3 regions of the Rhizobium sp. 11_C7_N12_5 genome follow, and region 1 is predicted to be linked to each of the others. Evidence: riboswitches for the same ligand, from Rfam matches in the RefSeq annotation. Region 1 holds a riboswitch; each other region holds the start of a gene.

Evidence for each region. A riboswitch is a leader RNA that binds a small molecule or an ion and turns the genes downstream of it on or off. The one in region 1 is predicted to bind thiamine pyrophosphate.
Region 2: it holds a riboswitch for thiamine pyrophosphate, as region 1 does, so the genes downstream of both, thiC (phosphomethylpyrimidine synthase ThiC) here and thiB (thiamine ABC transporter substrate binding subunit) in region 1, are expected to answer to the same signal.
Region 3: it holds a riboswitch for thiamine pyrophosphate, as region 1 does, so the genes downstream of both, thiM (hydroxyethylthiazole kinase) here and thiB (thiamine ABC transporter substrate binding subunit) in region 1, are expected to answer to the same signal.

What each region holds. Positions count from the first base shown of each region.
Region 1 covers NZ_JBPWPY010000001.1:3,297,491-3,302,722, reverse strand. The annotation lists gene thiP (thiamine/thiamine pyrophosphate ABC transporter permease ThiP) at 1-883, opposite strand, end outside; gene thiB (thiamine ABC transporter substrate binding subunit) at 894-1,922, opposite strand; TPP riboswitch at 1,973-2,089, opposite strand; gene AB8B29_RS16200 (MDR family MFS transporter) at 2,160-3,695, opposite strand; gene AB8B29_RS16195 (MarR family winged helix-turn-helix transcriptional regulator) at 3,862-4,389, shown strand; gene AB8B29_RS16190 (thiamine diphosphokinase) at 4,463-5,116, shown strand; gene AB8B29_RS16185 (ABC-F family ATP-binding cassette domain-containing protein) at 5,119-5,232, shown strand, end outside.
Region 2 covers NZ_JBPWPY010000002.1:494,336-499,567, forward strand. The annotation lists gene AB8B29_RS21425 (thiazole synthase) at 1-194, opposite strand, end outside; gene thiS (sulfur carrier protein ThiS) at 198-395, opposite strand; gene thiO (glycine oxidase ThiO) at 386-1,366, opposite strand; gene thiC (phosphomethylpyrimidine synthase ThiC) at 1,368-3,194, opposite strand; TPP riboswitch at 3,288-3,419, opposite strand; gene AB8B29_RS21445 (hypothetical protein) at 3,518-4,261, opposite strand; gene AB8B29_RS21450 (porin) at 4,861-5,232, shown strand, end outside.
Region 3 covers NZ_JBPWPY010000002.1:853,451-858,682, forward strand. The annotation lists gene AB8B29_RS22990 (3-oxoacyl-ACP reductase) at 1-555, opposite strand, end outside; gene thiD (bifunctional hydroxymethylpyrimidine kinase/phosphomethylpyrimidine kinase) at 552-1,373, opposite strand; gene thiE (thiamine phosphate synthase) at 1,370-2,005, opposite strand; gene thiM (hydroxyethylthiazole kinase) at 2,002-2,805, opposite strand; TPP riboswitch at 2,853-2,949, opposite strand; gene AB8B29_RS23010 (DUF1127 domain-containing protein) at 3,184-3,330, shown strand; gene yghU (glutathione-dependent disulfide-bond oxidoreductase) at 3,829-4,704, shown strand; gene AB8B29_RS23020 (hypothetical protein) at 4,924-5,232, shown strand, end outside.

The DNA of each region.
Region 1 (5,232 bases):
GCAATACAGCATCGGCCCATCGCGCGGCGCGCAGCTGCCCGTCGATGCGCCGCAGGGAGCGGCCGCTCGTCAGCCCATGATCGTCAGGCGAGGGAAACAGTGTCATCGCGCCGAGAATCGCGGCTGTGACGACGATCTGCAGCAGCGACAGCAATACGGCACGACCGGGATCGAAATCGAAGCGCAGCGCCTGGTAGATCGCGACTTCCAGCGTGGTTGCGGCCGGGCCGCCGCCGAGGATCAGCACCAGTGTGAAGCTGGTGGCGCAGAGCATGAAGATCAGACCGGCGATGCCGGGAATGAGGCCGCGCAAGACAGGCCATTCGATGAAGCGAAAGACCGAGGCGGGCCGCATGCCGAGGCCTCCGGCAACAAGCCAATATTCCGCCGGCACACGCTCCAGCCCGGCGAGCATAAGCCGGCAGGCAAGCGGCATATTGAAGAAGACATGCGCCAGCAGGATGCCGGCAAGGCCGTATATGCTGACGGGCTGCGACAGGCCAAGTGCCGTGAGGGCCTGATTGAGCAATCCCTGGCGCCCCCAGATGCCGAGCAGACCGAGCGCACCGATCAGGACAGGCAGGCCCATGGGCACGGCCATCAGGCGGATCAGCCACAGCCGGCCGGGAAAGCGCGGCTGGCGCGCCAGGGCGCGGGCGACGGGGATGGCAAGCACGATGGAGAGCAGCGCCGACAGGGTCGCCTGCAGCAGGGTGAACCGCAGCACGCGCAGCAGATAGGGATCTGCGAGCGTGGAGTCGCCGCCGGATTCGATGCCGGCGGCAAGCAGGACGACGACGGCGATCCCGACGAAAAGCGCGATGCCGGCGAGGCTGAGCGCCCCGCCGGAAATGGCGCGTCTTCTTTCGAGTGCCGTCAGCATGGTCGCGATGTCAGTTGCCGCTGGTGGCGGCAAGCCATTCGTCGATCCAGGCCTTGCGGTTCTTCTCGACGACTTCAGGACTCATGAGGAAGGTCTTCGTCGGCACTACGAGCTTGCTGAAGGCGTCCGGCAGCGGCGTCGATGTGGCGGAGGCCGGCATCATCCAGTTGCTGGTGGGGATGATGTCCTGGAAGGCCGGCGACACCATGAATTTCAGGAAATCGCGGGCAAGGTCCTTATTCGAAGACGATTTGACGAGGCCGGCGACCTCGATCTGGATGTAATGTCCTTCGGAGAAGGCAGCCGCCTGATAGCGGTCGGTCTTTTCCTCGATCATGTGATAGGCCGGCGACGTGGTGTAGGAGAGCACCATCGGCGCTTCGCCCTTGGTGAAGAGATCATAGGCCTCCGACCAGCCGGGCGTCACCGTCAGGATGCGGCCCTTGAGCTTGGTCCAGGCATCGGCTGATTTGTCGCCGTAGATCGACTTGACCCAGAGCAGGAGGCCGAGGCCCGGTGTCGAGGTGCGCGGATCCTCGATGACGATCTTCTGCTGGGGATCGCCCTCGACGAGATCCTTCATGCTCTTCGGCGGGTTCTTGACCGTCTGCGTGTCATAGATGACGGCGAAATGGCCGTAGTCATAGGGCACGAAGACATCATCCTTGAAATCGCCGGGAACCTTGAGCGCCGATGTGTCGACGCCGCTCGCATCGAACAAGCCGGTATCCTTGGCTTCATTGACTAGATTGGTGTCGAGGCCGAGAACGATATCGGCCTTGGTGCCGGCGCCCTCGAGCTTGAGGCGGGACAGAAGCGCCACGCCGTCGGTGACGCTGACGTAGTTGACCGTGCAGCCGCATGTCTTTTCAAAGGCGGCCTTGACCTTGGGGCCGGGACCCCAATCGGCGGTAAAGCTCTCATAGGTGTAGATGGTCAGCGTCTTGTCGGCAGCCTGGGCGGCCTGGGCAGTAAAAAACGTCGTGCCGGCGGCGAGAGCCAGGCCGGCGAAGAATGACAATAGCGATCGGTCGTGCATGACAGCGCCTCCTCTTTGGTTTCGTCTTGAAGGGGAAAAGGGCGCCATGATTTCGTCACGCGTCTAATCCCTCCGCCGGTGTTAGCCGGATCAGGTTCCGCGGGTTGGCCTGTCAAAGCCTCTCAGCCAAATATCCCAAAGGACATAAGGCACCCCGTTAGAGCATCGGCAGATTTAGCCTTGTGACGAAGGGATGACAAGGGGAATGATTCCCCCGTCGATTGCAGGCCGCACGATCTATTCGGCGGCTTCGGCGGCAACCGTGTTTTCGAATTTCTTGGTGGCGCCGGGCAGCTGCACGTTCTTCAGCGTGAGCGCTGTCAGAAGGCCGAGCAGGCAGATGCCGGCTGCCGTCATGAACAGGGGACTGAAGGCACTTGCATAGGCATTGGCGACGGCTTCGCGGGTGGCTTCCGGCAGGGCCGCCATCATCTTCGGCGTCAGTTCCTTGATGTCGGAAACGCCTGAAATCGAGACACCGACATTGCCGAGCTTGGCGGCGATGATGGCGCCATAGATGGAGATGGCGATCGAGGCACCGCCCATCCGCGACAGCGTCACCGCGCCGGTAGCAGCACCGACGTCGCGGCTATTGGCGGCGTTCTGCACGCCGATGACAGGCACCTGCTGCGCAAGGCCGATACCGATGCCGTGCAGCAGCATCAGGCCGCCGATGACGGCGATGGGCGTGCCGGCATGGACGAAGGCGAGCGAGCCGAAAGCAATGGTGCTGCAGGCGGCGCTGGCGACGGCAAAGGGTTTGTAGCGGCCTCTTGCCGCGATCAACCTGCCGGCGGAAAGCGAGCCGCAGACGATGCCGCCGGTCAAAAGGATGAACAGCAGGCCGGCCAGCGAGGGCGAAAGGCCCGTCGTCGTCTGCAGGAAGAGAGCGAAGTAGTTGACCATGCCGATGGCGACCGCACCGCTGGTGATCGAGATGATCAGGAGCAGGCCGAATGTCGGATTGCGGAACAGTGTCATCGGCACGATTGGCTCGGGCGCACGCCGCTCGATGAAGACCCAGGCGATAGCGCAGATGACACCGAAGGCGATGATGCCGAGGCATTGCGGCGACAGCAGCGATCCGAAGAGTTCGGTGCCGTCTGCGGCGAGCACGATGCTTGTCGTCGTCAGTGCAAGAACAAGCGCGCCGGCATAGTCGATCTTCGGCCGGCGGGCCGGCTTGCGGTAGGGCAGCATGGTGGCGAGGCCGGCGAGCACGATGAAGCCGATCGGCACATTGACGAGGAAAATCGAGCGCCAGCCGAACAGATCGCTCATCGTGCCGCCGAGGACGGGGCCGATGGCGCCGGACGCCATCAGCACGAGGCTCGAATAGCTCTGGTAGCGGGCGCGTTCGCGCGGCTCGAAGAGATCGGCGTTGACGGCGAAGATCGACACCATGATGCCGCCGCCGCCGAAGCCCTGCAGCACGCGGGCGGCGATCAGCGTGTCCATCGACACCGCAAGGCCGCAGACGGCGGAGCCGACAGTGAAGATCGCGATCGCCGTCATCATCACATATTTGCGGCCGAAGAGGTCGCCGAGCTTGCCATAAACAGGCATCACGGCGGAAAGGGAGAGAAGATAGGCCGATCCAATCCAGCCGAAGCGTTCCAGATGCCCGAACTCGCCGACGATGGTAGGGAGTGCCGTCGATACGATCTGATTGTCGAGCGTTGCCATGAACATGGCGGTCATCAGAAACAGGAAGAGAATAAGCCGCCGCCTGGGATCCGTCACGAGCGGCGCGAACGTTGTCTGCATGTCCATGGAGCAAGATATCCCAGCTTGTCCGAAACGCTGCGCAGTCGAGCGAATGCGCGGGGCGCCCCGCCTTCATATAGGAAACATATGTGCTGTTAGCATATAATTGTCAATGACAGGTGAATGCTGTTTGCATGTTTTATTTCTTTTCCGCCTCTGATATGGTGGAAAGATGACATCAGCGATGAATACACGTGAAGTTGAAGGCCCGCCGCTGACCGAAGACGCGAATCTCCTGCTGATCGGTCAGGCGATGACGCGCATGCGCCTGCTGACAGGCCGCCGTATGATCGGCAGGCTCGCCATCCAGAACGTCGCCCCGGGGCTTGAGCTTTCGCATCTAGATGTGCTCGACGTCGTGAGGCGGGCAGAGGCCACAGGCGAAGTCACCGTCGGGACGATTGCGGACATCCTGCGCATCGATCCGTCGCGGGCGAGCCGCATCGTTGCCGATATGGTGGCGCGCGGTGTCTTGCGGCGAAAGGCGTCCCAGGCAGATGCGCGGCGCATCGTCGTCGTGCTCACCGCGCTGGGGCAACGGTTGCTGTCGGAAATTCAGGCGCAAAAATACTCCGTCATCGGCGGCATCTTTGCCGATTGGTCGGCTGAGGAAATCAAGAGTTTCTCGTTGTTGTTCGATCGCTATGTCACAGGCTATGAACGCGTTATTGAGGCCCGCCTCAAGGAAACGGCCGACTGAGCGGCCGACACGGGTCGTTCTTGCGAACGGCGCTCTTCCCTAGGGATACGACTTTGCGCTATGGGCTTGGCGCATGAGCCAGTCCACCACCTTCACCATCCTACTCGGCGGCGAGCTTCGCATGACGGATCGGTTGCGCGCCGCGGTTTCCGGTAGCCGTTTCATCGCGGCCGACGGCGGCATGCGCCATGCCGTGGCGCTTGGCGCAGAGCCGGAGCTCTGGGTCGGCGATTTCGATTCCACATCCGCGGACCTCCTCGCGGCGTTTCCCAAGGTGCCGAAGCAGCCCTATCCGGCGGCGAAAGCGGCAACCGATGGCGAGATTGCCGTATCGGAGGCAATCGATCGTGGGGCAACCAGGTTGATCCTCGCCGGGGCCATGGGTGGCGAACGGTCTGATCATGCGATCCAGCACCTGCTCTACGGCGTCCAGCTCGCCGAAAAGGGCTTTGATGTGCTGCTGACCTCCGGTGATGAGGAAGCGGTGCCGCTTCCGCCGGGAGAGCTGATGCTTCAGCTACCGACCGGATCGCTGTTTTCGGTTCTCGGTTTCAGCGACCTTACGGGGCTTTTCATCGACAATGCCCGTTATCCCTTGCGCGATTTCCATCTGCCCTTCGGCACGTCGCGCACCATTTCCAATGTGGCGGAAGGCGCTGTGCGCTTTTCGCTCGGCAGCGGCAGGGCGATCGTCCTTGCCCGCCCTTATGATCTCAGCGGAGTCTGATCTTGGCCCCTCCCATTCTGAAACTCGACGCCATCTTCCTGAGCTTCGGCGGAGCACCCCTGCTCGCCGGCGCCGGGCTGCAGGTGGAGCCGGGTGACAAGATCTGCCTCGTCGGC
Region 2 (5,232 bases), on a different contig from region 1:
CGAGTGCCGAGCTCACGGATCATGTCGAAGAAAGCGCCGCCATTGCGCCCGCCGGCCGTTTCGCGGCGCAGCGACACGGTGAGGATCCCTGTCCCCGATCGCTTGACCGCTTCTGCGAGGACGATGGGCGAGGGATAACGCGCGGTGCCGAGAAGAAGGCGTGACTCTATTGGGGTTCCATAAAGATCAAGCATGGTTCAGCCTCCCTGCATTGGCGTCAGGATCTCGATCCTGTCGTTGTCGTTCAATGCATGGTCATCGCGGTCCTCTCGATGGACGACTTCGCCGTTGACGGCGGTCGCCAGCCAGTCGCCCTCATAGTCGAGTGCAGCCAGAAGTTGCGAAAGTGTGGCTGCGGCGATCGTCTGGGCTTCGCCATTGATGATCAGGCGCATCGGGAACTCCTTTGCTTTGTCTGTTCGGAAAGGACGAGATCGGCAGCCTCCGCCGCCATTGCCGGCGCGAGCAGGAAACCGTGGCGATAGAAACCATTGATCACGACGACTTTGCCTTCCCGCGTCACGCGCGGAAGATTGTCGGGGAAGGCGGGGCGGATACCGGCGCCGGTTTCGATGACGGCGGCGTCCGCAAAGGCAGGATGCAGCGCGTAGGCAGCATTCAGCAGTTCCATCAGCGAGCGTGCGCTGACCGGTCCATCGAATTCGGTCTCGATCATGGTCGCGCCGAGCATGAAAAGGCCGTTGCCGCGAGGAACGATATAGACGGGAAAGCGTGGATGCAGCAGGCGGATAGGCCGGGCAAGCGCGATTTCTTCCGTGCGCAGATAGAGCATTTCGCCGCGTACGCCGCGCAGATCCGGGGCGTGTCCGATACGGGCGGCGCCCGTGCAATCGACGATCTCGGAGAACTCGTCCTCGTTCACATCGTCACAGGTAAAGGCGACGCCCTTCGCCAATAATCCTTCTTTCAACGAATGCAACGCCCGGCGCGGATCGAGATGGGCTTCCTCAGGAAAGAACAGCCCCTGTCTGAAACGTCCGGCAAGGGCTGGCTCGAGTGTCGCGATATCGCTCTCCTCCACCCAGCGATAGCCGGCCGTGCGGCTGGCGAATCGCTTTAGTTCGCCGTGATCGCGCGTCGGCGCGACGACGAGCGTCCCATTGCGCACGACGTTACCCGGCAGGATCGCATTCCATCGGTCGGCGGCATCGCGGCCGAGCGTAAGCACGGCCTCATCGGCGCTTTCCCGCTCGCACCATGGCGCCAGCATGCCGCCGGCGAGCCAGGAAGCGGCATGATCGAAGTTCGGGCGGGGGTCGAAGATCGTCACTTCTGCGCCGCGAACGCGCAATTCATGCGCGACCGTGAGGCCGGCGACGCCGGCCCCTTTGACAAGGATACGCATCTCATTCGGCCGGATGCGCTGGCTTATCGATCGGCATGTAGAGATCGCCGCCTTCGCGATACTTTGCCGCCATCGCGTCCAGTCCCTCCTTCTGGGCCTCGGCGCGGATGTCGTGCGAGATCCGCATGGAGCAGAATTTCGGGCCGCACATCGAGCAGAAATGCGCCACCTTGTGGGCTTCCTTCGGCAAGGTCTCGTCGTGGAAGCTGCGGGCGGTGTCGGGATCGAGCGAAAGGTTGAACTGGTCTTCCCAGCGGAATTCGAATCGCGCCCGCGACAGGGCATCGTCGCGCAGTTGCGCCGCTGGATGTCCCTTGGCGAGATCGGCGGCATGAGCGGCGATCTTGTAGGTGATGACGCCGGTCTTGACGTCGTTGCGATCCGGCAGGCCGAGATGCTCTTTCGGCGTGACGTAGCAGAGCATCGCCGTGCCGAACCAGCCGATCATGGCAGCGCCTATCCCAGAGGTGATGTGGTCGTAACCCGGCGCGATATCGGTCGTCAGCGGCCCGAGCGTGTAGAAGGGCGCCTCGCCGCAGACCGCGAGCTGCTTGTCCATGTTTTCCTTGATCTTGTGCATCGGCACATGGCCGGGCCCTTCGATCATCACCTGGCAATCCTTGGCCCAGGCGATCTTCGTCAGCTCACCGAGCGTCTCGAGCTCGGCAAATTGCGCCGCATCGTTGGCATCGGCGATCGAGCCGGGGCGAAGGCCGTCACCCAGCGAGAAGGAGACGTCATAGGCGCGGCAGATATCGCAGATCTCCTCGAAATGCTCGTAGAGGAAGCTCTCGCGGTGATGATGGAGACACCATTTGGCCATGATCGAGCCGCCGCGCGAGACGATGCCGGTGACGCGATTGACTGTCAGCGGGATGTAGTGAAGCCGCACGCCGGCATGGATGGTGAAATAGTCGACGCCCTGTTCGGCCTGTTCGATCAACGTGTCGCGATAGACCTCCCAGGTCAGGTTCTCGGCAACGCCTTCGACCTTCTCCAGCGCCTGATAGAGCGGCACGGTGCCGATCGGCAGCGGCGAATTGCGGATGATCCACTCGCGGATATTGTGGATGTTGCGGCCGGTGGAGAGATCCATGACGGTATCGGCACCCCAGCGGGCGGCCCAGACCATCTTCTCGACCTCTTCCGCCATCGAGGAGGTAACGGCGGAGTTGCCGATATTGGCATTGATCTTCACCAGGAAGTTCCGGCCGATGATCATCGGCTCTGCCTCCGGGTGATTGATGTTGGCGGGAATGATCGCCCGTCCGGCGGCGACTTCCTGCCGGACGAATTCCGGTGTTACATGATCGGGAATATGCGCGCCGAAGCTCTCGCCGTCGCGGACCAAGGCTTCGGCCTTTGCCTTGCGGCCGAGATTTTCGCGAATGGCGATGAATTCCATCTCCGGGGTGATGATGCCGGCCCGCGCATAGGCAAGCTGCGTGACAGCCTTGCCGTCCCTGGCGCGCAGCGGCTGGCGGCGCCCGGGAAATTCGGGGGTCAGCCGATCGGCACTGACGAAGCCGTTGTCCTCAGGGCGCACATGGCGGCCCTCATAGGCTTCGACATCGCCACGAGCGAGCACCCAGTCACGACGGAGCCCGGCAAGTCCCTGCTCGATGCGGATTTCGGCCCCCTCGACAGTATAGGGGCCGGAGGAATCGTAGACGACGACGGGCGGCTCGCCTGCCGTCGGATGAACGCTGATCTCGCGCATCGGCACGCGGATGTCGGAATGGATGTCTCCCGGAATGTAGATCTTCCGGGATGCCGGCAGCGGGCCGGTGGTGACGGTTGGGGTGAGGTTTTTTGCGGCAATGGTCATGGTTTGAGGCTCCAAGTTGCATTTGGAGACCCAGTCAATCAGCCGGAATGATGAAAAGACGCCGGCTGTGGATTCCACGCGTGAATCCGAAGCCTTCGAGCGCTTGCACCGTCCCTACGCCAGTATGAACTGGATCAGGTTCAACGGGTCACTGCGCCACAACAGGCAAAGCCGTATTGTCCAGCAGTATCTCAGCCCCTTGTCGGGACCCCCCTGGTGAATATCGGGAGGCTATGCTCTCCCCTCCGTCTCTGTCAACCCCGCAGCCAAGATCGCGGTCGCTGTCTGTGATCTTCCTCCGGCCGCTCCGGCATAGACCCGCCTTAGTAGCGGGGCGCCGTGTTGCCAACGAAGCGATGAGCGCCGGTATGGGTAAGCTTGCTGGCGGTATCGAGCCAGATCTTGCCGCCAAGCGCCCGCCAGCGATGGCAGAAGGCGAAATCCTCGCTCAAATAAATGCCCGTCCCTTCCTCGATCATGCATTCGAAGAGAGCGTATTGAGTCGCAGGCGAACGTTTGGTGCCGGGATAGGCATGGATGGCGCTGTAGCGCAGATCGGGATAGGCTGCGGTCATCGTCTTGATGACTTCACGTTTGATGAGCAGCATGCCGGTGCCCGCATAGATAGCACTGACAAAATCACCATCGCGTTCGCTGCTCTGGCCGACCAGCGGCGTGCCGACATAATGCAGAGCTGCGGCATTGAGTGACTCGCCGGTGCGCGTGGTTGCGCGCGCCGCACTATCCCAGTCGTAATCCTTGATGGGGTACATGGCCGCGACGACATCCTTGTCCGCATTCAGCAGCCGCATTACCTGCTCGGGCTCGAAACTGATGTCCGCGTCGATGAACAGCATATGCGTCGCCGCCGTGTCGTTCAGGAAGGAGGATACCAGCGTGTTGCGGCTGCGGGTGATCAGCGCATCATTGCCGAGGAGTGCAAGCGTCAATTGTATGCCGGCCTGCGCGCCGACCTGCATCAGGGAAAAGATGGATTGCATATAATCCTTGGCAACAAGTCCGCCGAAACAGGGTGTCGCTATGAAGATCAGCCGATTCTCGGTCATTCGCTGTTGGGCCCTTTCCGGTAGCGCGCGAGTCGCAAGAATCTAGGGAGATTCAACATTTCTGTGTGTACCGAATTATTGAATTTTGTTTCTGGAGAGTTTCCGAACGTTGTTGACGGAAGCCGGGATGATTGCCGGGGGCGTGCGAAAATGGCGGGTTAGGTCGCGGGGCTTCCGGATTGGCCACCGATGTCGATGCCGCGCTCGGCCGTGGGCACTTCCGCCGGCCCCAAAAACGCGCCTTTCCGCCATCAATGAATGGGTCCACGCCTGTCCCGCTGCCCGCAGTTGCATTTAAGCAACAGATGCCAAGACTAACGTTACGGTCGGTTTCACATAATTGACAAACATACTGTCCGTTTGTAAATCGGATGCAGGACATAAGCTGTCTTACGGTCGAGTATTCGGCCGGATCGGTAGGGGCATTTCATGACCGTTGCCGCGAGATCAATTATGGAGGTGAGAGGGGACTCAAGCCAACATCAGGTGCGTATTTGCCGGGCTACTTGGTCGCGTTTAGACCGACCGGCTTTCGAGGTGATATTCCAGCTCTGCACTCGCGGAAAACTAGAAATGCATATTACAACCAGGAGTTTAATATGAACCTGAAAAGTCTTCTTCTCGGCTCGGCTGCTGCGCTGGCGGCAGTATCCGGCGCTCATGCGGCCGACGCTATCGTTGCCGCTGAACCGGAGCCGCTCGAATACGTTCGCATCTGCGACGCCTACGGTGCTGGCTACTTCTTCATTCCGGGCACCGAAACCTGCCTCAAGGTCGGCGGCCGTGTCCGTACCGAAGGCGAATGGTACGATGCTTACAACCCGAACAGCAAGGTCGGTACGCTGTGGCACACTCGTGCCGAGCTCAGCCTCGACACCGCGACCGACACCGAATACGGTCCGCTGAAGACCAATACGGTTATCCGTTGGGATTGGAGCGATGGCAACTCCACCTCCACGAAGCTGCTGTTT
Region 3 (5,232 bases), on a different contig from region 1:
GACGGTAATTCCGAGCGGGCCAAGTTCGGCGGCGGCCGTCCGCGTCAGCGACAACAACGCCCCCTTGGCCGCCGTGTAATCGTGATAGGGCACGACCGGATTCTGGAAGAGGTTGGTGCCGATCGTGACGATGCGGCCAAAGCCCGCCGCCACCATCGCCGGCCGCGCAGCCTGTATCAGGTTGAGTGCACCCTGCAGAGCGGTTTCGAGCTGCGTTGCCATTTCGGCCCAACTCAGTGCGTCCAACTTCGAACGCGCGTCGCCATTGAAGCTGAAATCGGCGAGCGCATTGTGGACGATCGTGGTCGGGGCTCCGAAATGGGCCGTCACGTCTGCCACGAGTTGTTTTGTTTCGTCGAGGCTGCGGATGTCGGCTCGAAACGCCTTTGCGTGGTCGCCAAGCCGTGCTGCAAGCACCTCCGCCGGCTCCCGGCTGGTGCGGTAGTTGACGGCAACTTTGGCGCCTTCGCGGGCGAAGGCTGCTGCGATCGCGGCGCCGAAACCGCGTCCGGCGCCGGAGACGATGACGACTTGTTCGTTGAGGGGCAGGTTCACTTCGATATTCCTTCCATGTCAGACCAAAGTGCGTAGAAATGCTGGACAGGGCCATGGCCGCTGCCGACCGAAAGCTGCCCTGCGGCTGTAACCGCGCCTGCGAGGTACCGTTTGGCGGAGGCAACGGCTTGCGGCAGCGGCAAGCCCTTAGCGATCTCGGCCGCAATTGCGCTGGACAGCGTGCAGCCGGTTCCATGCGTGTTCTTCGTTGGTAACCGCTCGGCTTCGAACCAGGTGAGGGTGTCAGCGCTTGCCAATATGTCCGGACTTTCATCACCTTCGAGATGGCCGCCCTTCACGAGGACTGCCGCCGTGCCGAGATCGGCGAGAGCGTGCGCCTGACGCGCCATGTCTTCGCGGCTTTTCGCCTCGGCTTCATGCAGCAGGGCAGCCGCCTCCGGCAGGTTCGGCGTCAGCACCGTCGCCAGCGGCAACAGCCGTCGGGTGAGCACGTCAACGGCATCCGCTGCAAGCAGGGCGGCACCGCCCTTGGCGATCATCACCGGGTCGAGCACGATGGGAACATCGCGATGTCGCGCCAGAATGTCGGCAACGGCTTCGGCGATCCCAGCATTCGCGATCATGCCGATCTTGACGGCATCGACGCGTATATCGGCAAAGATGGTTTCGATCTGATCGGCGACAAATTGCGGTGGCACCGGATGGACGCCGGAAACGCCTTGCGTGTTCTGGGCAGTCAATGCCGTCAGGACAGCCATTCCATAGACGCCGCGTGCCGAAAAGGCCTTGAGATCGGCCTGGATACCGGCGCCGCCGGAAGGATCGGAGCCGGCGATGGAGAGGACGTTGCGGATCATCTGCGCGCCTCCTTGACGGCTTCGGCGATAAGGGCCGTGGCGGCTATGGGATCGGCCTTCCCGCAGATTGCCGAGACGACGGCCAGTCCGTCCGCTCCGGCCGACAGGACATCGGCTGTGTGTTCGGCCTTGAGACCGCCGATGGCGACGACAGGAACCGGGCAGAGCCTGATGATGCGGGCAAGGCCGTCAAAGCCGATCGGCTGCTTGTGGTCGGGCTTGGTCGGCGTGGCAAAGACGGGGCCGACGCCAACATAGTCGACGATCTCGGCATCGACGGCCGAGGCCAGAGCTTCCGTCTCCACCGAGAGACCGAGGATCATCTCCGGCCCAATCATACGGCGGGCGGTGTCGGCATCCAGATCTTCCTGCCCGATATGCAGGCCATCGGCGCCGATGGCGATGGCGGCCTCGACATCGTCGTTGACGATGAGGCGGGCCTTGCTTCCGGCCAGCGCCCGCTTGAGGGCAAGGCCGGTATCGATCATGGCTGCGGTTGAAGCATGCTTGTCACGCAGTTGCACGATGGTCGCACCGCCGGCGACCGCCGCACGGGCTGTCTCGACCATGCCGAAATCCGCACAGAGTATCGGATCGAGAACGAGATAAAGCGAAAGGTCGAAGTTTTTCATGCGAGCATGATCCTCGCTTTGGCGGTGAGCGCTTCCGCATCGAGGGCGGCCAGCGCGTCGAGGAAGCGCCAGGAAAAGGAGCCAGGCCCATCGGCGACGGTTCCCGCCTGTTCCCCGGCAACGGCAAAAACGGCAAGGGCCGCCGCCGTCGCATCGAAGGGATTATCGGGCGCAGTCGCCACAAAGGCCCCGACCAGGCAGGTCAACGAGCAGCCGAGGGCCGTGACCTGCGGCATCAGCGGCGATCCGCCTTCTATGCGTCGCGCCTTGTGGCCATCTGTCACGAAATCGGTGACACCGGTCACGGCAACCACGCATCCATGCCGTTCGGCGAGTTGCCTGGCCGATTGCTCGGCCAACTCGACGGGATCGCGGCTATCGACGCCCTGGCCGCGACTGACGCCTCCGGCGAGCGCGATGATCTCGGACGCGTTGCCGCGAATGACCGTCGGCTGCAGGTCCAGCAATTGCGCGACTGCCCTGCGCCGGAATGCGGTCGCATAGTGAGCGACCGGATCGAGCACCCAGGGCCTGCCGGCCTGTCTTGCCGATTGTGCGGCCGACAGCATGCCGACAAGCCATTCGGCCGACAGCGTGCCGATATTGATCGTCAGCGCGGCGGAGATGGCGGCGAACTCGGCCGCTTCTTCCTCGGCATGGACCATGGCCGGCGATGCGCCGGCGGCAAGCATCACGTTGGCGGCGATGTTCATCGCCACGAAATTGGTGATGCACTGCACCAGCGGCGGATTCGCTCGCATGGCGCCGAACAGAGTGCCGGCAGTGGTTTGGTCTTGCATATCGCCCCTTTCGGGCGGGCGAGACGCGAGGGGCGGCATAGGATGTTGCAGAACCCCGAGCGACTCCCTCCGCCAGCATGATCTGGTTCAGGTTCAAAGGGTGCTTCTCAGCCTGCCGGATAGCAGACGCCCCTGTCTCTCAATGCCGTTGTTTTCGCAGACAAAGGCTGCCCTGTCATCAATAAATCGCAAAGACATTGGGGGCCGTGCCGGAACAGCCTTGCGGGTTCTGCATCAACCCATGCACTTCATGCATGGGTGCAGTGAAGCCTTGGCGCTGCAAAAGGCGAGGGGCTTCCACTATATGTTTCTCATCGAAGCGAATGGAGCGCCAAGGACGGCAGCTCAGCTTCGAATGCCCGAGGAAAGGGGATCATCATGAACGTAGCACGCTCTTTCAACAACTGGCGCAAGTACCGTCAGACGGTCGCCGAATTGGGCCGCATGTCCACGCGCGAACTGCATGACCTGGGTATCGATCGCGGCGAAATCCGCAATGTTGCCCGTGCAGCCATCGCGGGCTAACGGCTCGAAACGCTGATCTGCAATCTGCATGTTGCCAGCGCCTGCTTCCTCCCGAGCAGGCGCTTTTGTTTTGTCCGCATGACGGCTGTCACTGTTTTGTATGCCGAAATGTTATGCGGTCGAGCTTTCCGCTTTTCGCATAGCGCATAACTGCCTTGCAAATAAATGCCTATGAAGTGAGCAAAAGCCAGGTATTATGATTTTCATCGAAGCGATGCACCTCCTCCCGCATCCCTTCGCTTTGCAGGCGCCCTACTCCTCCTCCCAAGGTCGTCTGCGCGAACAGCGCCACTACTCCTCCCGTGCGCTGTTCATTTATTGTCGAAAGCCTGCCGCACCTCCTCCCGCGGCAGGCTTTTTTCGTTTTATCCAGGGCCATCCAAAAAGCAGCTCGTGCTCCTCTCGTAAAAATGAACAGCCGCTACTATGTGCGACAGAAGTAGCGCGCTACATCGATGACCACGCTCAATTCGATTCACTGAAAACGAGAGGATGCCCATGACCGGTTCTGCCGAATACACGCCGCCGAAAGTCTGGACCTGGAACAAGGCGAATGGCGGCCAGTTCGCCAATATCAACCGTCCGATCGCGGGGCCGACCCACGAAAAGGAATTGCCGGTGGGTCGTCATCCCCTCCAGCTTTATTCGCTCGGAACGCCGAATGGCGTGAAGGTCACCATCATGCTCGAAGAGCTGCTGGCGCTTGGTCATAGCGGCGCTGAATATGATGCCTGGCTGATCAAGATCGGCGAGGGCGACCAGTTCGGCAGCGGTTTCGTGGAGGTCAATCCCAATTCGAAGATCCCCGCCTTGCTCGACCGCAGTGGCCCCAAGCCGATCCGCGTCTTCGAATCGGCGTCGATCCTGACCTATCTCGCCGAAAAGTTCGGCGCCTTCCTGCCGACCGAACAGCCGGCTCGAGCCGAATGTTTCTCCTGGCTGTTTTGGCAGATGGGCAGCGCGCCCTATCTCGGCGGCGGTTTCGGCCATTTCTACGCCTATGCTCCGACGAAGATCGAATATGCGATCGATCGTTTCGCCATGGAAGTGAAGCGCGAACTCGATGTGCTCGACCGTCGTCTGGCCGAAAGCGAATATATTGCCGGCAGCGAATACACGATCGCGGATATGGCAATCTGGCCATGGTATGGCGGCCTGGCCAAGGGCTGGCAGTACGGAGCAGCCGAATTCCTGCAGGTGCAGGATTACAAGAACGTCCAGCGTTGGGCGGAGCAGATATTCGCACGACCGACCGTCAAGCGCGGACGCATGGTCAACCGCATGTCCGGCGATCCTTCCGAACAGCTGCGCGAGCGCCATGACGCCAGCGATTTCGACACGAAGACGCAGGACAAGATCGCGCCCGCCGGCTGACATTCCATTTACTTTCGATCGTCATGAGCTCGCGGCCCAAAAGCCGCGAGTTTTTTGTTTTGTTCGGTCCTGAATGCCGGGTGATTATGCCCGGCAAGTCAGCCTCGCTCCATCTTGTTTGGCCTAATGTGCGGCTGCTGGCAGGGTTCTGTCGGCAGACTTGAGCGCGATGCACCCATGCAAAGCGTTCCGAACAGGATGCCAGAGGAATGCTTCTCCATGCCGCAAATCGTTGACGACCGTGCCCTGGACAGGAACGTGGCCGCAGGCGCGCCGTTGCAGCGATCCGGCAAAGGAGAGGAGGCTCTTCTAAGAAGTCTGATCTCGGGCGGCGACGAGCGGTTGGATTGCGATGAGGCTACCGGCCTCAATATGTATGGCCATGGCCCGTCGCCTCGTCCGCGCGACCTCGCCTTCGGCTCGTCAACGGCCTCGACCATTTCTGCCGCAGCGTTTTCCACGGTCGGCGCCTACTATGCCGACCTGCTGCGCGAAATGGAAAGTGCTTCGGCCACGGAGATCTATGAG